Regions from separate parts of the Clostridium swellfunianum genome, predicted to be linked through region 3. Evidence: a T-box and tRNA genes for the amino acid it is inferred to sense, from the RefSeq annotation. Region 3 holds a T-box; the other regions hold tRNA genes.
What was found. The T-box of region 3 lies ahead of NBE98_RS19905 (valine--tRNA ligase). A T-box ahead of a tRNA ligase gene usually reads a tRNA of that ligase, here a tRNA-Val.

Region 1 (10,667 bases), 1.6 Mb from region 3:
CTTTCAAGTCCAAGCAGCAAGGTAAAAAAATTTATTGATATAATTAGTAATATTAAATACCCTTATGATGATAATGGGCATGGTACCTTTATGAGCGGCATTATATGCGGTACAGGTATTGCTTCTAAGGGTATGTATAGGGGAATTGCAGAAAATAGCCATCTATACTCAGTTAAAGCCTTTAACAGTATTGGCAGGGGTTTTGTATCAGATATTCTATATGGTCTAGAATTAATTCTAAATGAAAGCCAGGAATATAATATAAAAGTTATTTGCCTTCCGTTTGAACTTCTAGATCATAACAGCTTTACTATATCTCTGTTTAGTAAAATGTTCGATATGGCATTGAAAAAAGGAATAGTAGTTGTTGTTCCTAGTGGTAACAGCGGCAGCAAAGAAAGTTCAATAAAAGGGATTGCTATTCTATCCAATTGTATAACTGTTGCTGGTCTAGATACTAGAGGAGGCATTAAGCCCTATGTTCACTCCTCTGCAGGACCTTACGGAAAACTTGAAAAACCAGATCTTGCTGCTGCTTGTGTTGATATCTGCTCACTAAACACAAATAAGGATTATATTTCCCAAAGAAACGGAACAAGAGTATACGCTTATCCGCTAGAGCATCCTTACACTACTTATTCCGGCACCTCCTGTGCAGCTGCTTTTATAAGTGGCGTATGTGCAATGTTATTTGAAAATAACCCTGAACTTCAATTTAAAGATGTTCTTGCTCTTCTCAAAGTATCCTGCAAGCTTCTAGATATGTTTAAGTGGTCTCAAGGATCAGGGATGATCGATATAAGCAAGCTTTTACCTTAAAGAGTGTTATTTTATTTGTAAATAGGGCAACAATATAGATGAGAAAATATGTATAAACTAAGGCGATTAAAGTTCTGAATAAACTTTAACGAAGAACTTGCGAGCATGAGCAAGGTTAAACTTCCTAATGGGTTTACTAAAGGTTAATCCTGCGGAGGCTATCCCTATTAGGCACCCAAGTGCATAGTTGCTCAGCGCTTTCTACTGAAAGGAGAAAACCAGATGTTAAGTGAAAAACTTGTAGAGCTTATTAACAAGCAAATTAATTACGAATTCTTCTCAGAGCATGTTTATCTGGCTATGGCTGCCTATTGCGCAGATGAAGACCTTGACGGCTTTGCTAATTTTTTTAGAATTCAGGCAGAAGAGGAAAGATTTCATGCTATGAAATTATTTGACTATGTAGTAGAAATGAATCAAAGGGTTATAATCAAAAATTCACCAGAACCAAGAAATGATTATGAATCCGTATTACAGGCCTTCAAAGCAGGACTGGAGCATGAAAAATCAAATACTAAAAATATATATTCCATAGCTGATGTAGCCATGGAAGAAAGAAACCATGCGACTATAAGTTTTTTGAAGTGGTTTATTGACGAACAGGTTGAAGAAGAGGCTCTTATGAACTCAATAATTAAAAAGCTTGAGCGCATAGGAAATGACAGTGCAGCACTTTACATGCTTGATACTGAGCTAGCTACAAGAGCCTTTACTCCACCAATAGATACAACAGCGTAAATTAAACGTTAAAAAATAAAAAGAAGCATGAAGAACTAAATGTCTAATTATTTGAATCAAAACAACATTTAATTCTTCATTCTTCTTTTTTAATTCTTTATTATATATGGTGCTGGATTTCTAGGTTCTCCATTTACAAGTACTTCAAAATGAAGGTGCGGTCCTGTACTATTTCCTGTGCTTCCCACCGCTCCAATTACTTCACCCTTTTTAATACTTTCTCCAACTTTAACATCTATCCTGCTGCAGTGGCCGTAGGCAGTCTCCACTCCATCTGCATGCTTAAGCTTTATAAAGTTCCCATACCCAGACATCCAGCCTGCATAAGTAACTGTCCCATCTAAAGCAGCCTTGATAGGCTCCCCCATAGGCGCAGCTATATCAATTCCTTCATGCATTCTGCCCCACCTCCAGCCAAAAACTGAAGACACAGCCCCTCTAGATGGCATTACAAGTGCAGCACTAGAAGCTGAAGCTTGCGCTTTATTACCTTTGATAATTACCTTTTCTTGTGCTGCTGTAATTATCTTCTCACTTATAATTCTTGAGCTTATAATCTTGCTATTTTCTAAAACAACCTCTTTAGAAACAAGCTTTTCTCCTTCTTTACCATTACTTTTTACTTTACTCTGCCCAACTAGCATTTCATTTGAATAGGTTATTGTTGTTGCAGGCGATATTACCTGTTTAGTTTCTGTGTTTCCGGTAAGTATAACAGTAACAATCGGTGTCTTAAACTTTGAATTAGCCTCAATAATAGCTTCATAAGCCTTATCTATTTCCTGAACCTTCGAAATTAAAACCTTTTTCATAGAATATGTAATACTATTCTTAATCTTACTTTCCTTTATTGATATTTCACTCTTATCTGCATAATACTTCTTTACCTTCTCTAGCACTTGCTTTGCCTCGGCTTGATTTCCTACTAAAGCAACTTCTTTTCCATCTGATATTAAAACACATGATTCTACTTCTATTTGAGCATTATTTAAAACTGCTTTCTTTAATTTATTTTCATCTGTAATAAAGCTATTGGCAACCTGAGCTTTATTGAAGCTTAATATATTTTTAAGTTCCGAGCTCCCAAATCTGTTTTCGACATCTTCACTTATAGCCTTTATCATATTAACTGTGTTGTTATCTTCGTTTATATATGCTACTACCTTATCGCCTACACGGACTTCATAGGCATTAGCTTTATTTTCGATAATATATATGTAGGACATACCTATAGTTCCACAAACTGCTGCAATTGCTATATATTTTTTACATCTATTAAAGAAACTCAATAGTTATCTCTCCTCTCACCTTAAGTAATATACCCAACTTTGTATAAAATATAATTATTTTTCTAATAAGTTCCACTATATGAATAAAAATTGGCAAGTTGTCCATATTTAAGATAGGTCATAAAAGTTGTGAGAGGGGCTATATTTTGTTATAATTGATTTATGCGATACTATATATTGTATAAAATTAGCAAAGAAAGGTTGAGGTACTATGAGCACTTTTATGTTTAAGAGTAAGGCTCAAGATTACACGCCTGTAAGCAACATTTTCATAGATAAGTACATGGTTAGAGCCCGCGGGGATTTTGTTAAGGTTTATCTTCTTGGTCTTAAATACTGTATGTCTGGTGAATTAGGGGTTAGCTCTTCCATTTTAGCAAGCACGCTGCATCTTCTTGAGACAGATGTTCTAAACGCTTGGAATTATTGGAATGATGAAGGTGTTATTAATATGATTCCTATAGACAACATGGGAAACTTTAGCATACAGTTTGTAGATTTAAATGAAAAAATTGAAGGCAATGATAACAATATAAACCTCTTGAAAGAATTAAATAAAGGTCCAACAAAGGATATGCTTCAGGATATCGAAAAGCTTCTTGGGCGACCACTTTCTTCGAAAGAAATGAGCATGTATGTCGGCTGGCAGAAGGAGTACAATTTCCCTCCTGAAGTTATACTGCTAATAATTCAATACAGCGTCTCAAAGGGTAAGACTGATTTTAGATACATAGAGAAAATTGCTATTGCCTGGTTTGATTCGAATATAAAAACTATCGAAGAAGCTCAATCTTTTATAAAGAGGCGTGAGGACAAGTGGATTAAAATCAAAAAAATTCTAACTTATCTTGGCGCGAAAGATGGAGAAGTTATGAAGCCTCAGGAGGATATGCTGGACAAATGGATTAACACTTATAAATTCCCTCTTGAAGTAATCTTTAAAGCTTGCGATATTTGCTTTGAAAGAATTAATAAAGCAGAATTTAAGTATATCGATGGTATCTTAACCAGCTGGTATAAAGATGGCCTCATGACTCTTGAAGATATTGCAAAAAAGGATACAAAAACCACACCAGCTAGAAAGCCGAATAATTTTAAACCACCTCAAAACAGTACCTTTAACAACTTTGAGCAGAGAAGCTACAACTTTGATGAGCTTGAGAAGAAGCTTTTAGGATGGGAGAATAGCGATGATTAAGGGTTATCAAGCAGAGATAATGAAAATTTATGAGAACTTAAGGGAATCAGAAGCAAAAGCTTTAGCAAATCGAAGAAAAGAGATTGAGTTAAAGCTGCCTCAAGTTTTGGATATTGAAAGACAGATTGGAAAACTCAGTGTTGAGGTTTCCATGACTGCTTTTAAAGATATACCAAACAGAGACGAGCACCTTAAACTGTTAAGAGAAAAAATTACAGACTTAAGAATGAGAAAATCCGAACTTCTTTTTTCACAGGGCTATCCTATAAATTATTTAGAAATCAATTATAAATGTGAGAAATGCCAGGATACAGGCTTTATTGGAGTTCAAAAATGTTCCTGTTATAAGCATAATCTAGTTAAAATCTATTACAAGAATTCTGATTTAAATGAGCTTACTAAAGATAATAATTTTGATAATTTCAACATGGAATATTACTCATCAAGAAAGGCTGGAAGCGAGCCTGAAAGTCCAAGAAAAAATATGGAGAAAACTTTTACAAGGTCCATGAATTTTATTAGAACTTTTGATTCTACAAATGAAAATCTTCTCTTTTATGGAAACTCAGGTACAGGGAAAACTTTTTTATCTAACTGTATAGCTAAAGAGCTCTTAGATAAAGGATATCTGGTAGTTTATAGAACCGCTGAAAGCTTGATTCAAAACTTAAAAAACATACGTTTTAACGGTGAGGAGCTTCTTGAAGATCTTATTATAAACTGTGACTTGTTAATCATTGACGACCTGGGAACAGAACAGATAAGTGATTTTTCCAAAACAGAATTGTTTAATCTTTTAAACAAAAAAATTCTAAAGAATAAAAAGATGATAGTTTCAACTAACTGCACCCTTGAAGAGCTTCTTCAAATCTACTCTGAACGTATAAGCTCAAGGCTTCTTGGAAACTTCGGATTATATAAGTTCTTTGGAGATGACATCAGAATAAAGAAAAACCTAAGTAAAGCAAAATAACTATTAAGCTGAAGTGAACATAAACTTCAGCTTTTATTTTTACAAACCTTCGCTTTAAAATAGTGAGACGATAGCTGGTCAGCTATAAAACCACACTATTTTAAAACCTAAGCTTCAACAAAAAATAAAAAATCCTGAACATAACGTTCAGGATTTTCTGTTGGCGACTCAGAAGGGGCTCGAACCCTCGACCTCCGGCGTGACAGGCCGGCACTCTAACCAACTGAGCTACTGAGCCATATTTATTTTTTTGTAATAAAACACATGGTGGGCACAACAGGGATCGAACCTGTGACCCTCTGCTTGTAAGGCAGATGCTCTCCCAGCTGAGCTATGCGCCCATGTGGTGACTCATAGGGGAATCGAACCCCTGTTACCACCGTGAAAGGGTGGTGTCTTGACCGCTTGACCAATGAGCCATGTTTTATTGGAGCTGGCAATAGGAATCGAACCTACAACCTGCTGATTACAAGTCAGCTGCTCTACCGTTGAGCCATGCCAGCATAATAATGGCGACTCAGAAGGGGCTCGAACCCTCGACCTCCGGCGTGACAGGCCGGCACTCTAACCAACTGAGCTACTGAGCCATATATTATTTTTAGTAATTAAATCACTATGGTGGGCACAACAGGGATCGAACCTGTGACCCTCTGCTTGTAAGGCAGATGCTCTCCCAGCTGAGCTATGCGCCCATAGTGGTGACTCATAGGGGAATCGAACCCCTGTTACCACCGTGAAAGGGTGGTGTCTTGACCGCTTGACCAATGAGCCATATTTTATCGTTTCGACCGCTCTCGCGACCCGACATAGACTATAATACAAAAAATCTAACAAACTGTCAACAAGTTTTTTAAAAAATTTTTAATAGAATTTTTTTCCTATAATGTGACTGTTGAATTTCTCAGTATATAAATATAACTATATATCCCCTTATCTAGTTATATTTATATATTCTTATATTGTTGTATTCTTATGTTTTTATATTTTCGTTTCTTATATAGTTATCTCATATAGCTATTAAGCTCTACAAGTGCACAGCCTTCAACAGCAGTTATTCCATTTTCCTTGCAAAAATCTATTATATCTGAACTTTCTGCTCCTGGCTGAATTAAAACCTTGTGGATACCAAGCTCATATGCCTCCTGGATAATTTTAAAACCAGCAATAGGGTTAATACATAGATCAATAACATCTATCTTGTATGGAACCTCCTTTAAGCTCTTATGCACAGTTCCTGTTGTATCTCTTGGGTTTACTCCAGATGCATTAAACTTTGAAACTTTTAATGAAAGCAGTATCTTGCTGGCATATTTGCTTTGATTTAAAACATCTCCTACGACTACCCAATTTTTATAATTTAATAATTCTTGAGCTTGCACAATATCATCTCCATTATTTATTTTATAGGTATATTATATATCAAACCCTACTAAGTAATTACATAAAAAATAAACTGCTCTATAAATTCCTAGAACAGTTTACATATATTTATTGTGCTTCTGGAAGCCTATCTTCAATTTTAGTCGCAGAATTCAACCTGCCTCTAAGAACCTCACTAATAGCACGTTTATATACTTTTATAGAATTTTCTTTTTCTTCAATCTCTCTTCTTATATGTTTTATATTCTCGCCGCAGCCTTCAATAAAGCTTTGAAGGGTTATATCCTTAAAGGTTATACTGAACTGCTCCGCATACTTTTCACCGATAACTGATATATCTAAAGGAATAGCATGGTTAACTACTAATATTAGTTTCTTCTCCCATACCCCTCTCTTATTAATACTATATTCATCTCTTAAAACATCCAAGCTAATTAGTTTTTTTCCTATCCTTTCTTCAATACAATTTATTAATGCAGCATAAAATTTCATGGATATACTCTTGCCAAGCTTAATTTTCAAAATATCTCTATACTCGATAATCATCTCATCATATTCATTCTCAGGTATTAATTCAATATCTTCCATAAATAAAGGAATAAACTCATCATTTTCTACAGCAATAACCATATCATAATTTATATTTTTAACCTTATAACTGCGATTAAACTCAGAAAGTCCTTGATTTACTACTCTTATTTTCATAAAAATCCTCCTCCTGTTTGCAGAATTTAGGTAGCTTATACTGCTCGCTGATTTGCTTGTCGGAGTTTTTTCTCGTGAGCACAATTAAATTATAGTTTAATAAATTTGCTCACACAAATGTAAATTTAACCGCTCTTTCTAGTTAGTATGTTATTTTACAATCAAAACAGTTTACATTTGCACATGGTAATTTAAAATATTTTGTTAATATATTCAAAACCTTAAGTTTAGGATAAAATATAAAGATGACATGAAACTTATAAAAGCTAAGGGAGAGATTATTTTGAGGCATGAAGTTATTATTATAGGCGGCGGTGCTGCTGGAATGATGACAGCAATACTGCTTAAGGATATGGGAATAGATGCAGCAATATTAGAAGGAAGCGACAGAGTAGGTAAGAAGCTTTTAACCACCGGAAATGGTAGGTGCAATATTACAAATAAGTATGCCACAGAAGATAGATATCATAGTGATAATCCTGACTTTTTCAAATATGCACTAAATGCTTTTAAAGTTAGTGATACCATAGATTTCTTCTCTTCTATCGGGTTACCCCTGACAACCCTTGAGGAGGGGAAAATGTATCCAGTGTCTCTTCAGGCTTCTTCAGTGCTTGACATTATGAGACTTGCATTATCAGATAGAAATATATCCATATACTTAAACTCAAAGGTTAAGTATATAAGAAAAACTAAGAAGGGCTTTATACTTGAAACTTCAACTAATGAAAGCTATGAGTGCAGCAAAGTAATATTAACCTGCGGCGGCAAATCCTTAGCACCAACAGGCTCTGACGGCTCAGGTTATGCGATGGCTAAAAATTTAGGTCATAAAGTAGTGAATCCTATACCAGGAATAGTTCAATTAAAGCTTCACTATCAGAATTTAAAAGCATTATCAGGAGTTAAATTTAATGGAATAGCAGAATTACTTATAGATAATGAGCTTGTAAAGCGTGAGTTTGGAGAAGTATTGTTTACAGATTACGGTATATCAGGTCCTCCAATTTTGCAATTAAGCCGGACAGCTTCCTATGCCCTTTCAAAGGGAATAAAGACTTCTCTTAAAATAAACATTATGTACACGATGAAGTATGATGAATTAGAGAATTTCCTTGAAACTCATTTCGCCCTATTCAGCCATAGAAGTGTTCATGACTGCTTTATTGGGATAATAAACAAAAAACTTATACCAGTTATTTTAAAAGAAGCTGGAATAACCGATATTCATAAAGCTGCCTGGGACTTAAATTATAGAGAAAAGAAAAATTTGTATAACCTGTTAACATCCTGGGAATTCGCTGTTACAGACACTAATGGTTTTTCAAATGCTCAGGTTACTGCTGGCGGAGTTGATACAAAGGATGTAAACCCTGAAACTATGCAATCTCTTCTCATTCCAAATCTATATTTTGCAGGTGAAATTTTAGATGTAGACGGAGACTGCGGAGGCTTTAATTTGCAGTGGGCATGGAGCTCTGCCTATGTTGCAGCAAACGCTGCCTCAAAGCTAAGCAAATAAGTTCAACTTTGTTTAAGAAAATAAAAAGAATGAAGAATTAAATGTGAAACCCTATCAATTCTTCATTCTTTTTATTTATAAATATCCGAAAACTCTACGCTTATCTTTTCAAAATTTTCCCCTTGAATGCTGTTAGTATTCACGTCCTCATATTCATCAACAATATTCACAGGTAGTTCAATTATGAACTCCGTACCTTTTCCATACTCGCTTTGAACTCTTATAGTTCCACCATGAAGCTCAACTAATGACTTAACAATAGAAAGACCAATACCGCTGCCTTCATGACTTCTAGTAAGAGATTTATCAACTTGATGAAACCTTTCAAAAATTAAGCTTTTCTTATCTTCAGGAATACCTATGCCATCATCCTTTACAGAAATTAAAATATTGTCATTTCTATCATATATATTTACTAATATAGTTCCTCCTGAATTAGTAAACTTAACAGCATTAGAGAGGAGGTTTAACATAATCCTATCTATTTTATCGTGATCACAGGCAATAACTTTTTCTTCTACTTCTGTGTCAAACAATAAACTTATGCCTTTGTTTTCTATATATTCCGATACTGAAAAAGTTATATCTTCAACTACACTTACTATGTTATGATTTTTTAACTGAAGCTCAAAGAATCCAGCATCCATCTTAGTTATATCAATTATATTACTAACTAACCTTAACAGCCTATAGCAATTTTGCTGCAAGGTATCGATATATTTCTTTATTTTATCATCCGTACCGTATAGATTTATAAGCTGTACCGCTGAAAGTATAACATTTATAGGAGTTCTAAGCTCATGGGATATATTAGCAAAAAACTCTGTTTTTAATTTATCATATTCTCTAGCTTCACCTAAGAGTCTCTTGTTTTCTTCTGAAGCTTTCTTTATTTGCTCTATTTTCTTTATCTCAGTTATATCTCTAATTACAGATACCATAGCATTTTTATCCTTGTACGGAAAATAAGCTGCAGTGGCCTCAACATCTATAATACTTCCATCTGATTTTATATATTTCTCCTCAACAAAAGGTAGCGGAACCCCTTCTTGCCCTAATAATTTTTTCCTTCCCTTAACTATTTCGTGATAATCTTTATGGATGAAATCCAAAAGACTTCTCCCTATTAAGTCTTCGGGTTTATCAACTCCTAAAAGCTTTGCCGAGGCTAAGTTCGCATAATTTATTATAAATCTGCTGTGAACTATTATGGCTGCAGGAGAGAGCGTAAGTATCTTTTTGTATCTATCTTCACTCTGTCTTAACTCCTCTTCTTTTTCAATAGCTTTAATTGCAAAGGAAATATCCTCACAAAGACTTCTAAGCAGGTCAATTTCTTCCTTTGCCATAGAAGAACATTCCTGTGAATAGAAAGCCATAATGCCAATGACTTCCGCACCGACTACAAGCGGAAATATTGCACAGGAGTTTATATTATGCCTAATAATACCTTTTCGAAATTCAACATGCTTTATTTTGTCTTGAATATCATTTAACATCATATATCCGCTAGTATTGATCATATTGCTAATCATTCCATTTTTATATAATTCACAGCTATTAAGATGTTCTGATAACAATTCTGTTTCATCTTTATTAAGTCCCCATTGGGCTGCAGGCTCAAACTCTTCAACTTCCTTATTAACAAGTCCAATCCAAGCCGCCTTAAATAAACCATCCTCAACTGCAATTCTGCAAGCTTCTTCATATAATTCTCTGGAATTATGATTTCTTATAACCGCATGGTTTATTTTACTGAGTACTTTATAAAGCCTATTCACTCTATTAAGTTTTTCCTTAGCATCCTTTAGTCCTGTACCCTCAACGATAACCCATTCATCATTCTTTTTTACAAGCATGAACTGGTGACTTTGTATTATATCTATGACATCTGAAGCACTGCAGTTTTTTAAGCAATAGGTACATAAAGCAACTATTTTGTAGCTGTTAACTATTTTATTAAGACGATTTTCATATTCTATAAAGCTCTTCCACAGCTTTGTTTCAATCCAACTTTCATCACCGCAAACTCTAAGACCATGG
Region 2 (10,667 bases), 1.4 Mb from region 3:
CATACAGTGCTCTTGTCTCTATTTGGATTGCCGCATATGCTGCACGGGTCTTTATCTGTAAAATTTCCACAGATTGAACAGTATTTTATTGTTCCCCTAGCTTCTACTAAAGCTTTTGCAAAATCTCTAACCTCATCTTGTGGAAGATTTAAAACGTGAAGAGTTAATCTTTGTGCAGTCTTGTAGCCAATTCCAGGGAGCTTGGCAAATTCTTCTATAAGCTTTTCTATAGCAATTGGATAAAAATCCATAATTTTTCCTCCTTTTGTATCAACAAAAATATTAATCTATTCAGCCATATAACCATTTATACATTTAAACATATGTACAACTATATGGTTATATTGTTATAAAAATATCTATAACTAAATTAAGAATGAAAAACTCAGAATTAAAAGATCCTTATATATTATCATCCTCTAATTCCTTATTCTTCATTCTTAATTATTTATCACAATTACCAATTATTTATTGTTAATTATTAATTGCTAAATCTAGAACATTCCTGGTATATTAAGTCCGCCAGTTAATTTTCCCATTTGATTTGCTGTATCTTCTTCAGCTCTTCTAAGGGCTGCATTACAAGCAGTCATTACAAGGTCTTGAAGCATTTCTACATCATCTGGATCTAAGACATCTGGGTTTATTTTCAAATCAACTATTTGCTTTTTTCCATTAGCAACAGCTACAACAGCACCGCCGCCTGCTTTTTCTTCGTATCTTTTTGATTCAAGCTGCTTTTGCATATCTTCCATTTGTTGTTGGAATTTTTGAGCTGTCTTCATAAGATTATTCATATTAGCTCCGCCACCGAAGTTGCCAAAACCACCTTTAGCCATAACTAAATACCTCCACAAAATAATATTCATGCACCATTATATACCTAATCGTCAATTATTTCTACAAGTTCTTCTCCAAAAGTCTCCTTTAGTATATCCTCTGGGGACTTTGCAAATTCTTGTTTCTGGTCTACTATATATCTTATTCTAATCTTCTCTTTTAGTGCCTGAGAAAATACTTCTTCTACAATTTTTTTGTTATCATCTTTTTCAAGCCTTTGTTTATTAAAAGCATAGGCTTCATCAAATTTAATTTCTACTATTCCATCTCTACAGCCAACAACCTCACCTGTCATAAGAGATGCATATAAAACCATATGTCTTCTGGATTTTAAAAGTTCCAGCATATCTCTCCAAGACTTTCTCACAGTATCTACAGTTAAGGTAGAGTGCGGGTTGTGCTCTTCAAATGGTTGAGCTTTGGTTTCTTCCTGCCTTCTTTGTTTAACAACTTGTGCTTTTTTCGCTTGAGCAGCTCCAGAAGCTTCAGCTGATGTGGAAGTTACAGTTATTTGACCATTTCTTAAGGCATCTTCAAGCTTATTTATTCTAGCAAGAATTACCTCCTTAGAAGTATCATATTCAATTTTGCATATTTTTATTATAGCAAGTTCAAGATAAATCCTAGTCTGCTTACTCCATTTTGACTGTTCTTCTGTTTCTTGAAAAATTCTTATAATTCTCATAAGCTCTTCAATTCTAATCTTTTGCCCCTGCTCCTTTAAAGCAGCGATGTTTTCTTCAGACATATCCAATATATCTTCAGGATTATTACTTACCTTAACCATCATGAGATTTCTCATATGATTTATCATTTCTTTTATAAAATTATATATATCTTTACCACTGAATACTATATCATCAACTATTTTCATGGATCTTTCAACATTCTTGTCTATCATAGCATCTGTAAGTCTCAACAAATGTTCATTGGTGACAAGGCCAAGCATTCCTATAACTTCATCATAGTCTACTTTACCGTTTCCCATAGATATAGCCTGATCAAGTACACTTAACGCATCTCTCATAGCTCCGTCAGACATTCTAGCTATAAGGTGAAGACTTTTATCTTCAGCAAAAACTCCCTGCTCCTTAACAATCCTTCTAAGCCTTTGAAAAATCTCTTCACTTCTTATTCTTGTAAAGTCAAAGCGCTGACAGCGTGAAAGAATAGTTATTGGAAGCTTTTGAGGGTCTGTAGTTGCAAGGATAAATATAGTTCTTGAAGGGGGTTCCTCTAATGTCTTTAAGAAGGCATTAACAGCTCCGTCTGATAGCATATGAACCTCATCCATTATATAAACCTTGTACTTGGCTTCTCTTGGAGGATACTGTACCTCATCTATAATATCTCTTATATTGCCTACTCCATTGTGTGAAGCAGCATCTAGTTCTACTACATCTATAGCAAGTCCAGCGTTGATATTTTTGCACATTTCACATTGATTGCAGGGCTCGCCATCCTTAAGGTCAAGACAGTTTACCGCCTTTGCAAGTATTTTAGCAGTAGAAGTCTTTCCTGTACCTCTTGTTCCGCACAAAAGATAAGCATGAGCTATTCTATTATTAATTATTTGGTTTTTTAGAGTTGTGGTTATATGCCTTTGTCCAACCACATCAGCAAAATTTCTAGGTCTCCACTCTCTATACAAAGCGGTATACGCCATGGTCTCACCCCAATCTATCTAATAGTTATATATTAAACTCTGATATCTCAGTTATTAAAACATCAGCTTATATTATACCTTATTAATGCTTCATTTAAAACATCCACTTTGAAAATTAGGGAAGTTTTAAAGCACCACAAAAAACAAAAAAGACGCCTTTCAGCATCCTTGTTATCTTTGGTATTTAGTTATGTAAACCGTGCACCTCGCTTCGACTGATAGCATATGAGCGTTATCTATCTAGTTAGCTCAAACCAGGTTGCTCCACGGCACACAAAAATTATCACTTACCGCTGCTTCCTTCCGGATCTGACGGGGTTCATGAGTTTTTGTTGCGTGGGACCCAATTCTCAACGCCACTTTTATAGACCAGACCTCACATGCTAGAGCCTAAGCGAGGAATTCAATCCTGCTGCAGCGGATTGCAGGTTACAGGGCACCGCTAGTTCCCCATCTAGCACGGAATTGGCGGAGAGCATGGGATTCGAACCCACGATAGAGTTTCCCCTATACACGCTTTCCAGGCGTGCTCCTTAAACCACTCGGACAACTCTCCATATACTCATGAAACATAATGTCTTAACGACAAGACTTATTATACAATGTATTTTCTCTTAACGCAATAGGTTTTTACTTAAATATAGCTGGCAATATAGGATAAAATAACAATTAAGACTAAAAAATCAGCAGTAGAAACATATTTTTCACATAAAGCTAATTAATTAGTGAATTGTTAAATCTATAAGCATTCTGGAGAAAATGCACTATGTATTGAAGCAAAATGGTTTTAATTTAGAATAATGGCGTTTTATGAGTTTGATAAATATCTCACTTCTTTATATAATAAAATTCGTCGGGTAAGCCTGATAAACAAAAACCAGAGTTAAGGGCGCATAGCTCAGCTGGGAGAGCATCTGCCTTACAAGCAGAGGGTCACAGGTTCGATCCCTGTTGTGCCCACCATTTAAACTTAATATGCTGGCATGGCTCAACGGTAGAGCAGCTGACTTGTAATCAGCAGGTTGTAGGTTCGATTCCTATTGCCAGCTCCATATTTGGAGGAATTCCCGAGTGGCCAAAGGGGGCAGACTGTAAATCTGTTATCAGTGATTTCGATGGTTCGAATCCATCTTCCTCCACCAAAAAAGACATACGAAAGTATGTCTTTTTTTATTACTCATATATGTATGGATTGTTAGGCTTTTCTATATTAATAAGCTTTTCCACCAATATTACAGGATACTTCTTTATAACTTTGTTATTTATATCTTTCTCTTCCTTAAGACTAACCTTTCCTTCTACAACTATCCAGGAGTCTTTCTCTAAAGCTTCAGACTTATCATAGCTTCCCACTACCCCTAAAATTTGAGAATCGGCAGCGCAGCAATTAATAAGCATTCTTGATACAAGGAACTCATTTTTGCTTAGCTTGTTATCCTTAAGTACAAAGCCTGTTATTCTAATTTTCTTTCCTATATGCTCATCAATATGGTCACTTAAGTCTTCTAAATAATGAATATAATTTTTTTCATTAAAAATTATCTCATTTCCTTCTATGCGCTGCTTTTCGTTATGACTATGCTCTGCTATACTCTCAATATGACTAGAGCTTACAAGAATTACTCCTTTTTTCTCACCTATCTGTGAGGTAAGACCTCCTGGAGCTATAAATACTCCAATAATTAAGGTTATAAAAAACAGCAAATACCCCTTCTTAAATCTAACCCTAGTTGCAACAGTAAACACCTTAAACAACTGCACTACTGCAAGTTCTCCAAATACAATAAAAGAAAACGCTGCATACTTAACCATTTTAGGATGAAGAAATAAAGTTATCTTCCCTGAGGATATAAGGAAATATATGTACAAGGTGAATAAGGATAATATCAGAAACCAGATAAATTCATTTATATTAAATCTCTTCATTTTTCATCCTTCCTATAAAAACATATTTATAATGCTTCCGGCTACAAAGCACATGGTGAAAATTAAAAATACTAGCTTAATGATAAAACTCTTTTTAAAGGAAGCTGTGAGCATTAATGTGTTTTTAATATCAATCATAGGCCCTAGAAGCATAAAAGTAGTTATACCTCCATATGTAAACTGTCCTACAAATGTGCTGGCTATAAAGGCATCCGCCTCTGAGCAAAGTGAGATTAAAAAGGCAAAAAACATCATAGCCGCTATAGAGTAAATAGGATGCTGCCCTACTACTAGCACCTGTTCTCTTGATATAACTGTCTGAAAAAAGGCAGATATAAAAGCTCCTAATATAAGAAACTTACCTATATCATAAAGCTCTGAATTTGTATGATGAATTATTTCCATAAACTTGGATTGTTGTTTTTTATAGGTGTGATCATAACCGCAGGAACAAAGGCTTCCACCTTCAACAAAAGAGTTTTTTAAAGGTGATGTTTTTCCCTGAAGCATGTCTATTATTATTCCAATGGATACTGCTATCAAAAGCCCAAAGCCACCTCTGACTAAAACCATATATGGCTTGGCATGAAAAGCATAGTAGGTTGATAATAAAACAATAGGATTTACTATAGGCACTGCCAGCATAAATGCTACTGCCATATTTATTGGAACACCTTTCTTAATAAGTCTTCGCGCAATGGGAATTACTGCACACTCACATACAGGGAATATGAGGCCTGAAAGAGCTGCAGCAAATACACCCAAAAACCTATTTTTAGGAAGAAACCTTGCTATCGTGTTTTCAGTTATAAAAACCTGAATGAGGGCAGATATAAAAGCCCCCATCATTATAAAAGGCATTGCTTCAAGCACTATACTTATAAATATTACTGAAAAATTTTGTATCATACCTTTTTTCTCCTCAATCTCATTTCCCAGGCATGGGGTAACTTATCTCTTAAAGCCATTTTAAAGCTTTTTATAAGCTTATCTTGAAGTATATCTGCCTTTTTTAGCTTGCTATCTATATCATTGATACTGTCTAGACAAATTATAAATGCACCCTGATTTAAGGTTTCCAGTCTTTTTACTAAGCTTTTTTTTGCCTTATCTTCAAGCATGCTGCTGTTATTTATAATAATTAAATTGCTATGATATATAAAAGGCTCAATTATTTCTCTCATGTTATAGAAGAACATATCAAAAGTTACTGCATCAGTTATGTGATATACAGTAGGCTCAAGACATAAATGTTCTAGTTCAAAATTAAATACGCTTAATACTTCTCCCAAGCTTTTCATTCCGTTATGCTCAATTATAATTCTGTGAGGACTATAAAAATTTATCATTTGTTTTATATATGCCGAGCTTAAAGCTTTTGAAGCATCTTGTTCTTTTATAATTATTTTGTTTTTCAAGCCTTCCTCAATATATAAAGCTTTCTCTCCTGTTTCACATTGAAGTATAAGAACTATCTCTCCCGTAACTAAACTGTTTTTAACTAGCGAATTAATAAATGTTGTCTTACCAGACCCTAAGAAACCTGTTACAATTTCTATTTCAGTTTTTATTTTCATTCCTCTTTCCTCATTTACAAACTAAATACTTTTTTCAAATTTTCTCTATTTAGGTTTGTACCGATAACACAAAGCCTTCCAGAGTAGTCTGGAGAGGTTTTTCTCATTTCAAATTCCCCAGGAACATAATCAAACTGCATCCATTCATCATTATCTCCTTGAACTATTCCTTTAGCTCTTAAAATATTACCAAAGGAGCTGCTGTCAATTTTCTTTAGCAGATTAACTAAAGCCTTTTCACTAAACCTTCTTGGTGTTTCATAACTCCAGGTTTCAAAAATTTCATTTCCTGCATGATTTTTTACTGATTTCATAGAAGCTGTTCCAAGAGAACGTCTGATTAAATTCACTTCGTTCTGAAGGGATAGTTTTGTGTTGTTATGATTTAATTCTACAATTCTCTGTGCAGCTAGCTTATTCCAAGGTGTAGTTACTATACAAGCTTTGTTATTAAGCTTTTCTACTTTTTCTTTTATACTTTCTATTTTGTCTGCTTCTAAATTTTGAGTTCTGCTCAAAACTATAATACTGCTGCTCATGATTTGATTTCTGTAAAACTCTCCAAAGTTAGCAAGATACATATCGTACTTTAGAACATCAACAACAGTTACAACCATGTTAAGCTCTATAATACTTTTTAATTCTATGCTGCTGCAGGCAGTGAGCAAGTCTGAAAGCTTAGCTACACCTGTTGGCTCTATAATAATTCTTTCCGGGCTATACTTAGCAACAACCTCTTTAACAGCCTTTTTAAAATCTCCTGATATATTGCAGCAAATGCAGCCGGCATTAATCTCCTTAACCTCGATATTTGTGCTTTTTAGTATACTGCCATCTATGCCTATCTCACCAAATTCATTTTCTATAATAACAACCTTTTCCTTATATAAGCTTTCACTAATCAATTTTTTAATTAATGTTGTCTTTCCTGCGCCTAAAAAACCTGAAAAAATATCTACTTTAGCTCTCATGCAACCCTCCTGTATTCTTATTCTGTACATGACAATTATTAATTGTCACGCCTCCTGTATTCTCATTCTGCACGTAACAATTATTAATTGTCACGCCTCCTAGTAAATGCCAATTACTATTAAAGCTTATTTAATAAAAACTATTTTTATACTAAATTTCTCTCAATTTTTAGCAATATATAGTATCTTTTATTGTAATACTAGGAGTATGAGGCTATAATATAAGTAAAATTTCAAAATTTAACCATAAAATCATATACTGGGGGCTGTATTATGAAATTTGTTACTTATGAGTACAATGGAAAAGAAAAAGTAGGAGTGCTAGCTGAAAATACAATAATTCCTTTAGATGGATTTGGTTCAATGTATGATTTGATTGAGAACTTTAGAGAAGATTTAGTTAATGTGAATAGTTCTGAAAAACTGCCTATAGAAGCAGTTAAACTTCTTGCACCCATTCCAAAGCCAAGAAGAAATCTCTTATGTCTTGGAAAGAACTATGAAGACCATGCAAAGGAACTAGGCGCAACCAAAATTTCAGATAAATTTGTACCTGATGATCCTATATATTTTACAAAAGCTGCTGAGGCTGTTATAGGAAATGGTGATTTTATTAAATATTCCCCTGACGTAACAAATCAGGTTGATTACGAAGTTGAGCTTGCTATAGTTATAGGCAAGGAAGGAAAGAACATAAAACAAGAGGAAGCAGAAGACTACATATTTGGCTATACAATAGTTAATGATGTATCTGCCAGAGACCTTCAGATTAAGCATAAGCAGTGGTTTAAGGCAAAAAGCTTAGATACTTTTGCACCTATGGGGCCTTGTATCGTACATAAAAATGAGATTTCTTTACCGCTTGAACTTGATATAAAATCCATTGTTAATGGAGAAGTTAGACAAAACTCTAATACGAGGCTTTTAATTTTCAATATTCCCTATATTATAAGCGATTTATCTAAAGGCTTTACTTTGAAGCCAGGAGACATAATTTGTACAGGTACTCCTAGCGGGGTTGGCTTTGGCTTTAACCCTCCAAGGCTATTAAAAGCTGGAGATACCGTGGAATGCTGCGTTGAAAAGATAGGAACTTTAATTAACAAGGTTAAAGCTATATAAGTTAAAGGCTCCGGCAAAACTGCTGGAGCCCTTTTAATTTAACTATATTTTAAACCTATCTACATTTTTATTAAGTCTTTCTGCCATAGCCTCAATATTCTCAGCAAGCTTTGACAGCTGTTCCATAGTAGCAACATGTTCCTGAACCGATGAAGATATTTGTTGTGTAGACGCTGAAATCTGCTCTGAAATAGCTGATACCTCTTGAACATTGCTAACTATAGTTTCTTCCTCAAGCACTACTCCCTTTAAATCTTCAAAAATATTTTTAAACTGAGAAGTGGTCTTGTGAACCTCGGATTGAATAGCTTTAAAGGCTGACATTGTATTATCTACTATATCAATCTGATTATCCATCTTAAAGGAAATATTCTCTGTAGTATTTGATACTCCCTTTACGCTTGAAAGTACTCCTGCAACTATTTGGTTTATACTCTTTGAAGAATTCATAACCTGCTCTGCAAGCTTTCTTATCTCATCTGCTACAACAGAGAATCCTCTGCCGGCTTCCCCTGCTCTTGCAGCTTCTATGGCAGCGTTTAATGCTAGAAGATTTGTCTGCTCTGCAACATTATTTATTACATTCATTATTTCACTAATCTTTTTAGCATCTTGATTTAGCATCTCTATGTTTGACACAGCCGCACCAAAAGAACTTCTGACATCTTCTATAGACTTAACTAAATCAGTAAGTTTCTCTGCTCCAATATCAGCTGACACTTCAATCTCTGAACCACTTTTCGTAGCATCCTTAACCTTTATTTGTATTTGTTCAAGTGTACTGCTAAAGTTTTCTAAAGATCTATTAACTTGACTAACATTATTATCTTGCTCTTCAATCCCTGCTGCAACTTCAATAATAGATTCTGAAACAATCCTGCTAGAGTTCTCCACATTTTCACTAGAATGTTTTAATGTAGCTGATATTCCCCCTAGCTCATCCATACCCTGTTTTGTTTCTTTAATCATTCCTTTTAGTACAAAAATTGATTCATTAAGGGCATTTGTAAGCTTTCTTGTTTCATCATTTGACTTACTTTCAAATTCTACTGTAAAGTCTCCTTTTTCAAATAAATCAAGCTTTTTTATTGTGTTTATTATTGGAGTAGTTATATTTTTAGATATAATTACTCCAATAATAACTGCAAGTGCCTGCACCGCTAAAGCAACAATAAGAACTTGTATAATACTTTTAGTAATCATGCTGTTCATTAGACCTAAGGAAATTCCAACACTTATAGTTCCAACCTGTTTATCTGCCTGAAAAAAAGAAGTAGATACATTATATACTTTTTCTCCACCATCCGTTTTAAAGGTATATCCATTAGACTTCCCTTGTTCTATGTTTTTTGTTGATTCACTGCTGCCCTGAGTAGAAGCAGAAGATACAGAATCAACATTTTCATCATTTGCTGCCTTAAATTCACTATCACTTGAAGCAACAACCTTTAGGTTTGTGTCTGCAAGTGTTATATACTTTATATTTCCATTGCCTTGTTCTTTAATTTCCTTTAATATTTTTGTGATGCCTTCCCTATCGTTTAAGTCATGCTTCCCTATTTCTCTGTTAATAACACTAACCAGATTAGCACCATCGTTCTTCATTTGACTTGTAACTGTTGTTCGCATTGCATAAAAAGAAACACCTATAAAAGTAAATGTACATATAGAGGTTAACATTACCATAGATGCTAGTATTTTTGTCTTTAATGATTTAAACATATTTATCCCCCGAAAGCTTTTAAAATAAGTGCGTTATAGAAATAACATATAATGTATATTTCGACGTTACTTTATAAACTCCTTTATTTCTAATAGGTATTTTTGTAGTATATTATTGGAAAACAAAAAAGTACTCCAAATTTGCTGGAGCACCTTCTTTGGCGGAGAGAAAGGGATTTGAACCCTTGGTACGGGTATGACCCGTACGGCTGATTTCGAGTCAGCTACCATAGACCTCTCGGACATCTCTCCATATTCTTTTATTTTATTATTTTACTAGATTTTAAGATAAAATGCAAGAAACAATAAAGGAGCCTAGGGCTCCTCTATCTATTTAATCCTTACTTCAAAATCACTGATTATTCTCTGTGGATAGTTATATAACTCTAAGAAGATTGGACCTTTAATATCGGAGTTATTGTCAATTATAAAATTTATGGTTTGTTCGTTAACGCTCTCGCTGTATGTCTCACAATGATTTTCATGGTAGGCCTTTCCATTAGAGTCTTTAAAGGTACCGCTGAAAATAAAGTAGCCCAGTTTTTCATCAAACAACTTATCTCTTTCAAGAGAGAATGTTATACGGGTTTCTGTTTCTCCTTTGTCTACTCTCATTAGCTTAAGCTTTTCGTCAGGAGCCTTTAAAAGCTTGCTACTTTCAATATCTACAACTACATTTGCTTTATCCTTGTCAACAGCCCTTACATTAGAGGCTTTTATATATAAGTGCTTTGGTGAATTAAAATAGTTGCTCTGGAAGTAAATTGTTTCGTGACTATCATTTTTCCTGCTGCCACTAACTCCATTTATGATAGTTCCCCATTGATTTCCCTTTTCATCAAC
Region 3 (10,667 bases):
TCAACCGGGGAGTTGCCTACCTTTATCTTACCAACCCTTTTTAAACCGTTTAGCTCTATAATGCTTAAGGTCCCATTACTCTTTATTCCCATATTGCTTTCTGCTACTAATATAAACTGTGAACTTTCATCAAAAACTGCCTTTGTCGGATAATTCGAAGACCTTATGTTCAAGATATTTTCTTTGTTTCTGCAATCTATAAGAGTTATACTATCACTGTGCATATTAGCAACAGCAATAAATCCTTTTGTTTTGTCAATACTTATGCTGTATGGGAAGCTTCCACAAGGAATTTCTTCAATTATTTTCTTTTTAGTTAAATTGAAGATAATGATACTATTAAGCTCTCCGCATACAACATAGGCATTATCTTCGGAAACTTCAACCCCATTACAATGCATACCAATAAAATACTCTTCTATCTGCATCATCTGAGCCATGTCCAATATAGACAGGCTGTTGTTGTAACTATTAGCAACTAAAAGTTTATCTTTATATGCACATATTCCTTGCGGTCCAATCCTGCTAATCTTGTCCACACCTAAGGGTATTCTTCTTTCTTCATAAAACTCAGCTAAATTGATTTGCGAAATGTAATCTGAAGAAGTATTGCATATGAACAAACTACTCATTTTATTCACCCCCGCTATATTAATATATAATATGTAGAGAGTGAGAAACTGTTAATAAAAAGTAAGATTAAATTTAAAATCAGACTGCCGAAGAACATAATGTTTAAATTGTTTTTTAATGCCTTACAACTATCTTTCTCATATCTCCAATCATGTATAGCGAACCTGATATAAGCAGTAAATCCTTATTATTACAATAGGAGAACGCCTCTTTATAGGCTTGTTCGTAGTTTTCTATAACCTGAACATTAGAATTAATCTTTTTTATTTCTTCAGCCAATTCACTAGCAAGCTCTGCTCTTTCAGAGTTTGGTGTTACCGCTATGACCTTATATGCTTTTGGCACTATAGTATCTATCATTTCCTTCACTTGCTTATCTGCAAGGATACCCAGTATTAGAACTACTTTTTCATAGCTAAAGTACCTTTCTATACTTTCAGTAAGCTTTTTAATTCCGTCTATGTTATGAGCACCGTCTATAACCACTAGCGGATCTTGATTTATAACTTCTAGCCTTCCTGGCCATTTAACTTTCCTCAGTGCTGATATTATATTTTGCTCGCTAATATTTATTCCCTGCTTAATTAATTCTTCTGCTGCAAAAACCGAAACAGCACAGTTTAGAAGCTGATGTATTCCTAAAAGCGATAGTTCTATATCATAGCTCTGTTTATCCGTTCTTATTAATACTGTCTGAGTGATTCTGTTTTTGCCTGTTTCATCTAAAGCATTTAATTTTGCGCATTCATTAGGAACTTCAATTATCTTAGAACACTTTTCTTCTGCAACTTTTTTTATAACCCGTAGGCTATCCAACTCTTGGGGATAAACTATCACGGGCACTCCCGATTTTATAATTCCTGCCTTTTCATAGGCTATCTTATCTAGAGTATCCCCTAATATTTTCATATGATCATAGCTTATAGAAGTAATTATGCTTAAAATTGGAGTAATAACATTGGTAGAATCTAGCCTTCCTCCAAGACCAACTTCCACCACAGCATAATCTACCTTCACTTCATGAAAATACAAAAACATAGCACAAGTTATAATTTCAAATTCAGTAGGATGTTCATATCCAAGCTCTAAAACCTTATTCACTGCTTCCGCTACCCTTGTAACTATTCTGCTTAAGTCGACCTTTGATATGTTGGCTCCATTAATCTGTATCCGCTCTTCAAATTCTTCAAGATAAGGAGAAGTATACATGCCAACCTTATAGCCTGCTTTCTTTAGAATCTCAGTAAGCATAGCAGTGGTTGAGCCTTTACCATTTGTTCCTGCTATATGTATGCACCTAAGTTTTTTATGCGGATTATCTAAAAGCTCCAATACCTTTTCAGTTCTCTCAAGGCCAAGATTACTGCCAAACTTGGAAGTGTTTTTTATGTAAGTCATTGCTTCATAATAATTCATGAGACCACCTTCTTACTAAAATTAAATGAGGAAATTTAATAAATATATATTTATAAGAATATGTATTTATAAGAATATAAGAATATAAGAAGATATCTTCTTATATTCTTATATTTTTCAATTTGTATGCTTTTAAAGTCAATATTAATTTAAGCTTTCAATTCTTTGCATTACAGCCTTAAGCATTTCTTTATACTTTTCACCCTTTGCTTTTTCCTCTTCAACAACATCAGCTGGAGCCTTGCTTACAAATCTTTCATTTGAAAGCTTTTTCTCTACTCTGTCTATTTCGGCTTTAAGCTTAGATTTTTCCTTACTCAATCTTTCAAGTTCTTTTTCCCTATCTATTAAGTCAAGAAGAGGAATATATATTTCAGCACCTGAAGTTACTACTGATACAGCGTTTTCAGGAATTCCTTCCTTAAAAGCTAATAAATCAAGCTCTGAAGCTGAAGCTAGTTTTTCGAAGTAAATTTTTCCTGATTCAAATGCTTCCTTTGCTTCTGCTGCTACATACGCCATAAGCTTTGCTTTTCTTGATGGTGGTACATTCATTTCTGCTCTTACATTTCTTATACTTCTTATAGCATCGATGATATATCCCATCATTTGCTCTGCTTCATTATCATTCAGATTTTCTTCATACTCTGGCCATTTTGATATCGTGATTGACTCGTATTCTGCACCAAGATGAGTATATATTTCTTCAGTTATAAACGGCATTACTGGATGCAAAAGCTGCAAGCTTGTAGTTAATGTCTTGTAAAGTACGTTATAAGCTATACCCTTTTGCCTTTCATCAGTTCCATAGAATACTGGCTTAACTAATTCTATATACCAATCGCAGAATTCTGTCCATATAAAATCATATATTTTTTGTGATGCTATACCAAGCTCAAACTTTTCTATATTATCAGTTATCTCTCTAACTACTGTATTTAATCTTGAAAGCATCCACTTATCAGCTAAAGTATATTCTTTAACATCCTTATACTTTTCCATAAGGTCTCTATCAAGATTCATCATAACGAATCTTGAAGCATTCCAAATCTTGTTTGCAAAGTTTCTTGCTGCTTCAACCTTCTCCTGCTGGAATCTTACATCGTTGCCTAGGGAATTTCCTGCTATAAGCATAAACCTAAGTGCATCTGCACCATACTGATCTATGATGTCAAGAGGATCTACACCATTGCCTAAGGATTTTGACATCTTAACACCGTTAGCATCTCTTATTATTCCATGCATTAAAACAGTATCGAAAGGAATTTCCTTCATATTATGCAGCCCTGAGAATATCATTCTTGCTACCCAGAAAAATATGATATCATAACCAGCTACCAGCGTGCTTGTTGGGTAGAAATACTTAAGGTCCTCTGTTTCATTTGGCCAGCCTAGTGTTGAGAAAGGCCATAGTGCTGAACTGAACCAGGTGTCCAAAACATCATTCTCCTGCTCAAGTTTCTCACTGCTGCACTTTGAACAGCTAGCTGGAGTTTCTTCAGCAACTATCATCTCACCGCAGTCCTTGCAGTACCAAACCGGTATTCTGTGTCCCCACCAAAGCTGTCTTGATATGCACCAATCCTGTATATTTTCCATCCAGTTGAAATAAATCTTTTCAAAGCGCTCTGGAACAAACTTTACTTTTTTATCCTTTACAACTTCGATAGCAGGCTTTGCAAGACCTTCCATCTTTAAATACCACTGCTTTGAAATCATTGGCTCAATGGTTGTGCCGCATCTGTCATGAGTACTTACATTGTGAACATGGTCTTTTATCTTTACAAGGAAGCCCTGCTCCTCTAGATCCTTAATGATAGCTTTTCTAGCTTCGTATCTGTCCATGCCAGTGTACTTGCCACCTTGATGGTTGATGGTTCCATCATCGTTCATCATATTGATTTCAGGAAGATTGTGCCTCTTTCCTACCTGATAGTCGTTAGGATCATGAGCTGGTGTTATCTTAACTGCTCCTGTTCCAAACTCCAAATCTACATAATCATCTGCTATTATTGGAATTTCCCTGTTTACTAAAGGAAGCATCAATGTTTTTCCTACAAGATGAGTGTATCTTTCATCCTTTGGATTCACTGCAACAGCTGTATCTCCAAGCATGGTCTCAGGACGGGTTGTTGCAATCTCAATAAACTCTCCTGTGCCAACTACCTGATACTTTATATGCCAGAAATGTCCGTTCTGCTCATCATATTCTATCTCAGCATCTGAAAGAGCAGTCTTACATTTTGGGCACCAGTTGGTTATTCTGTTTCCCTGATAAATTAAGCCTTCATTGTACAGTTTAACAAATACGGTTCTAACAGCTTTGTTTAAGTTTTCATCCATTGTAAAGGCTTCTCTTGTAAAGTCTGCTGAAGCTCCCATTTTCTTAAGCTGCTGTCTTATTCTCTCTCTGTACTCGTCAGTCCATTCCCAAACTTTTTCCAGAAAGGCATCTCTGCCCATTTCCTTCTTTTTTAAACCCTGCTTTAAAAGCTCGTTTTCCACCTTAACTTCAGTAGCTATACTGGCGTGGTCCTCTCCTGGAAGCCATAGAGTACTGTAACCCTGCATTCTTTTAACTCTTATCAAAAAATCTTGAATAGTGTTGTCTAGGGCATGCCCTAAATGCAGCTTTCCTGTTATATTTGGAGGTGGCATCACAATTGTGTAAGGCTTCTTTTCTTTATCAACTTTTGGAGTAAAATATCCTTTTTCCTCCCAAGTCTTATAAATTTTTTCTTCAAATTCTTTAGGGCTATAGGTCGTTGCAATATTTTTTGTTTCTTCCATATATTTCATCTCCTTATAATGATTATTTTTGACAAATAAAAAAGTCTTCATCCATAAAAGGACGAAGACATACTCGCGGTACCACCTTTTTTCCTACAGACAGCAGTCGATAGGCTCTCAAAATCATAACGGCAAAGAACACCGTCTTGCTCTACTAGTATTTCAAGCAAGAAGCTCAAAAGCTACCTTCAAGGCTTTTTGTATAGAAGGTCTTACAGCCGCTGAACCTTCCTCTCTAAATACTCCTTAACCTTTACTCCTCTTTATCAAAGCTTTTATTAACATTATTTTTATTTATATTATTAATTATTATACTATTAATTTAAATAGTGTCAACTGCTTTTAGAAAATATTTCTTATCATTTTAACCCAAATACCGTTTATAAATTTCTAATTTAAACAAATGATAATACTGTATAAAAAATTATTAATAACCGCGTAGGCGAAAGGATGAAAAATCGTGAAAAGAAAAATTTATGTTTTTGCATTAGGCTTATCCTTAATTTTTACTGCTTCCTGTACTCCTCGGCAAAAAAGTTTTATAAACAACAAACTGCCTAACAATGGACAAATAACTGGACATAGTCAGCCTATTCAAGGCATAGAGTCTTCAGTCTCTAAAATTGGCGATATTCAAAAGGTGAAAGTTATAGTCGATAAAGCAAATATTACCTCTGGCTGTGGAAGCAATACTTCAGTGCTTCAGTCAGCAGCAAAAAATAATACCCTTGATGTTGTAAGCCAAGTATCCGACTGGTTTGCAGTAAAGCTTCCAAACAATCAGATTGGTTTTGTTCCTAAGTCACAGGCAAAGCCAATAGTAGTAGAAAATAAAACTCCTCAAATTACTACTGATGCCTCCGGTTCAGGAGCTGCCCCCTCACAAGCTTCAGGCGGGGTTACCAATTCAACGGCTCCTAAAACTCCTAGTGCACAAACAAATTCAAGCACCTTAACTTCCCAGGAGCAGGAAATGCTTAAGTTAATTAATCAGGCAAGAGCGCAAAATAATGTTTCACCTCTTCAAATAGATATGCAGGTAACAAATGTTGCTAGAGTAAAAGCTCAGGATATGATTGATAATAATTATTTCAGTCATAATTCTCCAAAGTATGGGAGCCCTTTCGATATGCTTAAAGCCTTTGGTGTAAGTTATGTAGAAGCTGGCGAAAATATAGCAGGAAATCAAACCATTCAAAACGCTCACAATGCCCTCATGAATTCACCGGGGCATAGAAAAAACATACTAAATCCAGATTACACTCATATTGGTCTTGGAATAAGAAATGGCGGTCCTTATGGAAATATGTTTTCACAAATGTTTGTCAGCAAGCCTAAATAGCAAGCTAGACTATAACTACCAGTAAAATATGTTTTTTAAAGAAATAATAATAAACCAGTCTCAGAATTTTAAAATTCTGAGACTGGTTTATTATTCAAAATTTTATGTGTTATTTGTAGGGCTTCGTAAAGAGCATCTGATTCTATCTGCCCTGGCGCAGAAGATTGCCCAACGCTTCCAAATGTTAACGAAGAACCAAACATTTCTCCAATAAATCTTGTGACAACGCCTAAATCTGACATTGCTACTGCCACTATAGGCCTGTCAATATATTCTTCATTCGCTTTTACTATGGACGTCATCAATTCCAGCACATCTAATTTTGATTTAGGCATCACTGCTATTTTTAAAATATCAGCTCCTAGTTCCTGCATCTTCCTTAGCCTATGTATAATTTCATTTTTAACAGGAGTTTTTTCAAAATCATGATTGGAAGCAATAACCTTTACTCCTGAAGCCTGTGCTGTTTTGATAATATCCGCAACTTCCTCATCACCTGTGAGAACTTCAACATCCATCAAATCAACCAAACCTGATACAGAAATAATTTTATTAATTTTCACATATTCATTTTTATGTATTTCTTTTTTTCCCCCTTCATTAGCTGTTCGAAGTGTAAATAAAAGTGGAATATTATTTAAAACAGAAGTTAATTCAAATAAAACTTCTTTAATTTTTTCTACCTCTAAAGCATCTTCAAAATAGTCTACGCGCCATTCCACAATATCTACATGCATATTTTCAAGTTTTAAGGCCTCTCTTATTATTTGATGCTTTGTTTTTCCCACAATAGGCACACAAATTTTAGGAATACCTTCGCCTATCACTACATTTCTAATTTTTACTGTGTTCATATTTTCCTCCACAAAAAACTGTGCAACCTCTTTTGAATAACATTATAACATATCATTCAAATTGAGTTTGCACAGTTTTTTTGTTATTTTCCCGCTCCTATAATAGCTATATTTTGATTTTCCAACTCAAAATTATTGTTTTGCCATTGTAGTGTGTTTAAAATAAACCCTAGAGCATCTGCATTAAATCTTCCTGCTACCTTTTGATATGCAAGCAACTGATATACGCCATTATAATCAAAATCAACCGGATATAAACCACTCAATGGATTTACAAAGCCTTCAAGAGGTTCTTTTAGCTGTCCGTTCTCGTCATAAATCTCATTTAAGTAATCTTTATCTCTTTGGGAAATATCTATTATATATTCTTTATTGTTTTTTTCACTTACAACCTGAACTTTATAATTATCCTTATAAGCAACTAAATATTTATACTCCTCGTTGTACACCTCAAAGTCAAAAATCAGCTTAGAATTGTTGTCTACATAAGAATAAATGTAATGATACATAGTTGCCCCGCTGCCTCCAGTAACAATGCTTATAAGTATATCCTTTACTCCATCCCCTGTAAAATCCCCTAAAAACAAGGTTGGGTCATAGCCCGCATTTTCCTTGAGAACTATTGCAGCAATTCTTCCTGTCATTCCATCCTTTATTATTAAGGTAATATTCTGTACAAAAGGACTGTCTGGCGTTTTTGTGCCGACTAAGTAGACTATGTCAGTAATTTTATCTCCATTCACATCCCCTCTTGCATAGGCAACAACTTGTGGACGCACTTTATCTTCTCTAAAATAGTTAATATACATAAAAGACTCCTTAAAATAATAAGCTTTGTATATATTCTATGAAAGAGAGAGTCTACCTGCCACACATTAATCCTCATTAAGCTACTGTATACTATTTTGTGTATCAGCTTTTTCACTTTCCTTTGTAATACTATCTTTTATCTTCTCCCTTACCTCTGGATTGCTGTATAGTTCAGCACCTGCTTCCATCATATTATTACCTAGCGCAGCCATTCTAAGCTGCATTTTAGTTAGTTTCTTAGCCATTTGTATTTCACCTCTTTACTATGTTTTTCAAGGTTTATTTTTCTATGCACTTTTTCAATTATTAAGTAATAAATTTGTTAAACCTAAAAATATTGTTTTATAACACAAAAAAGCTGCCTCAATAACAGGCAGCGTAATTGCAAACTATTTCTTTATAGAATTATAGCTAACTTCATCATCAATATCAACAAAGATACTATTATCCATTACTTCCACCCAATGAATATCATTAGGATTGCTTTTTATTATAGCTCTAGCACCCTTGTCACCTTCATTTTCTAAAAGCTCCTTAAAATATTTTCTGCTTATAATAACTGGATTTCCTCTTTTCCCATTGAAAACTGGTACAGCTATAGCTTTGTTATCTGAAATAAATTCATCACACAATTTATCAATTATATTAGGTGTAACGTAGGGCATATCTCCTAAAAGAATCATTACAGCATCTCCTTCAAAGTTTTCAAGACCTTTTTTAATAGAGGTGCTCATCCCTCGTTCAAAGTCTGCATTATACAGCTTATTAATATCTGTATTTATATCATACTTCCCATATACCAAAACAAGTTCATCTAGTTTGGATTCTTTGGCGTTTTCTATTACTGTTTCAATAATTGATTTATTTTCAAGCTTTAGGTTAAGTTTATCCTTTCCCATCCTGGATGCCTTTCCAGCACCAAGTATAATTCCTCTTATGAGCATACGATAGTTCCTCCTTTGTAAATCCTTTAGCAAAATAAATCTATAAACTTAAACTCTTCAAAGTTAAATAATCCTCTTGCGGTAAGTTTTATATCTGGTATAACTGGTAGAGCCAAAAATCCAAGAGTGAGATAAGGATCAAAATCCTCCTTAACGCCAAAACTTCTTGCAAGCTTGTTTAAACTCTTTATTTTTTCCAAAACTATAAAAGGATTTTCTGAAGTTATTAAACCTCCAATAGGCAGACTTAAGCTTTCTAACACTTTTCCTTCAGATACTAGGGCAATTCCTCCACCAAGTTCAATTATAGCTTTTACTGCCAGAGACATATCCTCATCATTATCACCAATAACTATAATATTATGAGAATCATGGGCGATACTTTGTGCAATTGAACAGTTTTTAAGTCCAAAACCCTCAACAAAACCGATACCTCTTTTTCCTGTAGCCTTGTGTCTTTCAAAAACTGCAATTTTAAGACAGTCTGAAGCTTCTGTTCCAACTACCAAATTATTATCAACTAGAGCTTTTCTTCTCTTTTTTATTGTCTCTACAGAGCGAGGTACAAGCTTTATTGTGTTTATATATTCTCCTTTTGCTTCAACCTTAAAATCTTCAGTGGTCACAGTTTTAAGAACTATTGAATTTCCTAAGTCAGCTTTTGAAAAGCTTAATTCTTTGTTGTATATCTTCCCATCTTTAATTACCGTTCTTATATTCAACCTATTTAAATCCTCAAAGATCACTAAGTCAGCAATATAGCCTGGTGCTGCTGCGCCTTTATCTCTCAGTCCATAGCATAAAGCTGCGTTATAGGCAGCAATTGTGTAAGCCTTTATCGGTTCAAGTCCTTGTTCTATTGCAAGCCTTATAGAGTTATCAATAGTTCCAGCTTCAATCAAATCCTCAATATGCCTATCATCGGTACAAAATAGAAATCTGCTGTAATTATCCATATTAATAGCGGGGAGCAAATCTTTCAAATTTCTTGTAGCCGAGCCTTCCCTAAGCATAACATACATGCCCAGCTGTATCTTTTTAAGAGCTTCAGTATAGTTAGAACATTCATGATCTGTTTTAATTCCACAGCTTAAGTATGCATTCAGCAACTTTTGAGAAATTCCTGGGCAGTGCCCATCAATATTCTTCCCCTGAAACATCATTAGTTTGTCAATCATATCCTGTCTTCCACTTGCTACTGCAGGAGTATCCATAACCTCTCCCAAGCCTAAAACCCTATCGTTTCCTATAAGTTCTGAGAACTCATCAGCTTTAAGTACTGCCCCTGAATCTTCAAATTCTGTGGCTGGTACACATGAAGGGAGCATAAATAAAATATCCATAACACTTCTTTTACTGTTTTCCAGCATAAATTCTATTCCTTTTAAACCCAGAACATTCGCTATTTCATGAGGATCCGCAATAGCTGTAGTAACACCTCTTCTTATTAAAAGCTGAGAGAAAACCTCCGGGGTTACCATGGAGGATTCTACGTGTACATGAGCATCTATGAAACCTGGAGAGACATAAAGCCCAGTGCAATCAAGCTCCTGTTCACCTTCATAATTTCCTATTCCGACTATTCTATCTCCATTTATTGCTATATCATTTTTTTCAATGCATTGAACGAAAACATTTATTATATTAGCGTTTTTCAAAACCAACGGTGCTTTAATTCTTCCTACAGCAATATCAATATCTTTCTTTAGTTCTCTCATATGGACCGCCTCTTTTCTACAAGCTCTTTCATAACCTTATCCGGTGAAGCTGGCAAATCGTAAATTCTTACTCCTACAGCATCATAAATAGCGTTTATTATAGCTGGCGCTGTAGCTATCATAGATGGTTCTCCAAGACCCTTAGCGCCGTAGGGACCAC

Region 1: it has a tRNA-Val gene. The T-box ahead of NBE98_RS19905 (valine--tRNA ligase) is inferred to sense a tRNA for this amino acid. The anticodon was not compared.
Region 2: it has a tRNA-Val gene. The T-box ahead of NBE98_RS19905 (valine--tRNA ligase) is inferred to sense a tRNA for this amino acid. The anticodon was not compared.

What each region holds. Positions count from the first base shown of each region.
Region 1 covers NZ_JAMOFV010000006.1:2,612,024-2,622,690, forward strand. Annotated here, with positions in the region: gene NBE98_RS12450 (S8 family serine peptidase) at 1-819, shown strand, start outside; gene NBE98_RS12455 (ferritin) at 1,042-1,557, shown strand; gene NBE98_RS12460 (peptidoglycan DD-metalloendopeptidase family protein) at 1,647-2,846, opposite strand; gene NBE98_RS12465 (DnaD domain protein) at 3,058-4,044, shown strand; gene NBE98_RS12470 (ATP-binding protein) at 4,037-5,017, shown strand; tRNA gene NBE98_RS12475 (tRNA-Asp) at 5,179-5,255, opposite strand; tRNA gene NBE98_RS12480 (tRNA-Val) at 5,283-5,358, opposite strand; tRNA gene NBE98_RS12485 (tRNA-Glu) at 5,362-5,436, opposite strand; tRNA gene NBE98_RS12490 (tRNA-Thr) at 5,446-5,520, opposite strand; tRNA gene NBE98_RS12495 (tRNA-Asp) at 5,528-5,604, opposite strand; tRNA gene NBE98_RS12500 (tRNA-Val) at 5,634-5,709, opposite strand; tRNA gene NBE98_RS12505 (tRNA-Glu) at 5,714-5,788, opposite strand; gene NBE98_RS12510 (CoA-binding protein) at 6,019-6,396, opposite strand; gene NBE98_RS12515 (hypothetical protein) at 6,506-7,102, opposite strand; gene NBE98_RS12520 (BaiN/RdsA family NAD(P)/FAD-dependent oxidoreductase) at 7,386-8,624, shown strand; gene NBE98_RS12525 (MASE3 domain-containing sensor histidine kinase) at 8,696-10,667, opposite strand, start outside.
Region 2 covers NZ_JAMOFV010000006.1:2,751,313-2,761,979, forward strand. Annotated here, with positions in the region: gene recR (recombination mediator RecR) at 1-251, opposite strand, end outside; gene NBE98_RS13145 (YbaB/EbfC family nucleoid-associated protein) at 495-839, opposite strand; gene dnaX (DNA polymerase III subunit gamma/tau) at 884-2,506, opposite strand; RNA gene ffs (signal recognition particle sRNA large type) at 2,704-2,969, opposite strand; tRNA gene NBE98_RS13160 (tRNA-Ser) at 2,973-3,062, opposite strand; tRNA gene NBE98_RS13165 (tRNA-Val) at 3,394-3,469, shown strand; tRNA gene NBE98_RS13170 (tRNA-Thr) at 3,484-3,558, shown strand; tRNA gene NBE98_RS13175 (tRNA-Tyr) at 3,564-3,648, shown strand; gene NBE98_RS13180 (TIGR03943 family putative permease subunit) at 3,680-4,432, opposite strand; gene NBE98_RS13185 (permease) at 4,445-5,341, opposite strand; gene NBE98_RS13190 (GTP-binding protein) at 5,338-6,009, opposite strand; gene NBE98_RS13195 (CobW family GTP-binding protein) at 6,024-6,980, opposite strand; gene NBE98_RS13200 (fumarylacetoacetate hydrolase family protein) at 7,254-8,102, shown strand; gene NBE98_RS13205 (methyl-accepting chemotaxis protein) at 8,145-9,824, opposite strand; tRNA gene NBE98_RS13210 (tRNA-Ser) at 9,984-10,076, opposite strand; gene NBE98_RS13215 (DUF4179 domain-containing protein) at 10,155-10,667, opposite strand, start outside.
Region 3 covers NZ_JAMOFV010000006.1:4,180,848-4,191,514, forward strand. Annotated here, with positions in the region: gene NBE98_RS19895 (YncE family protein) at 1-632, opposite strand, end outside; gene NBE98_RS19900 (bifunctional folylpolyglutamate synthase/dihydrofolate synthase) at 748-2,049, opposite strand; gene NBE98_RS19905 (valine--tRNA ligase) at 2,194-4,839, opposite strand; T-box leader at 4,894-5,118, opposite strand; gene NBE98_RS19910 (CAP domain-containing protein) at 5,300-6,181, shown strand; gene aroD (type I 3-dehydroquinate dehydratase) at 6,250-7,035, opposite strand; gene NBE98_RS19920 (YybI family spore inner coat protein) at 7,119-7,844, opposite strand; gene NBE98_RS19925 (hypothetical protein) at 7,926-8,090, opposite strand; gene NBE98_RS19930 (nucleotidyltransferase family protein) at 8,235-8,789, opposite strand; gene ade (adenine deaminase) at 8,816-10,507, opposite strand; gene NBE98_RS19940 (xanthine dehydrogenase family protein molybdopterin-binding subunit) at 10,504-10,667, opposite strand, start outside.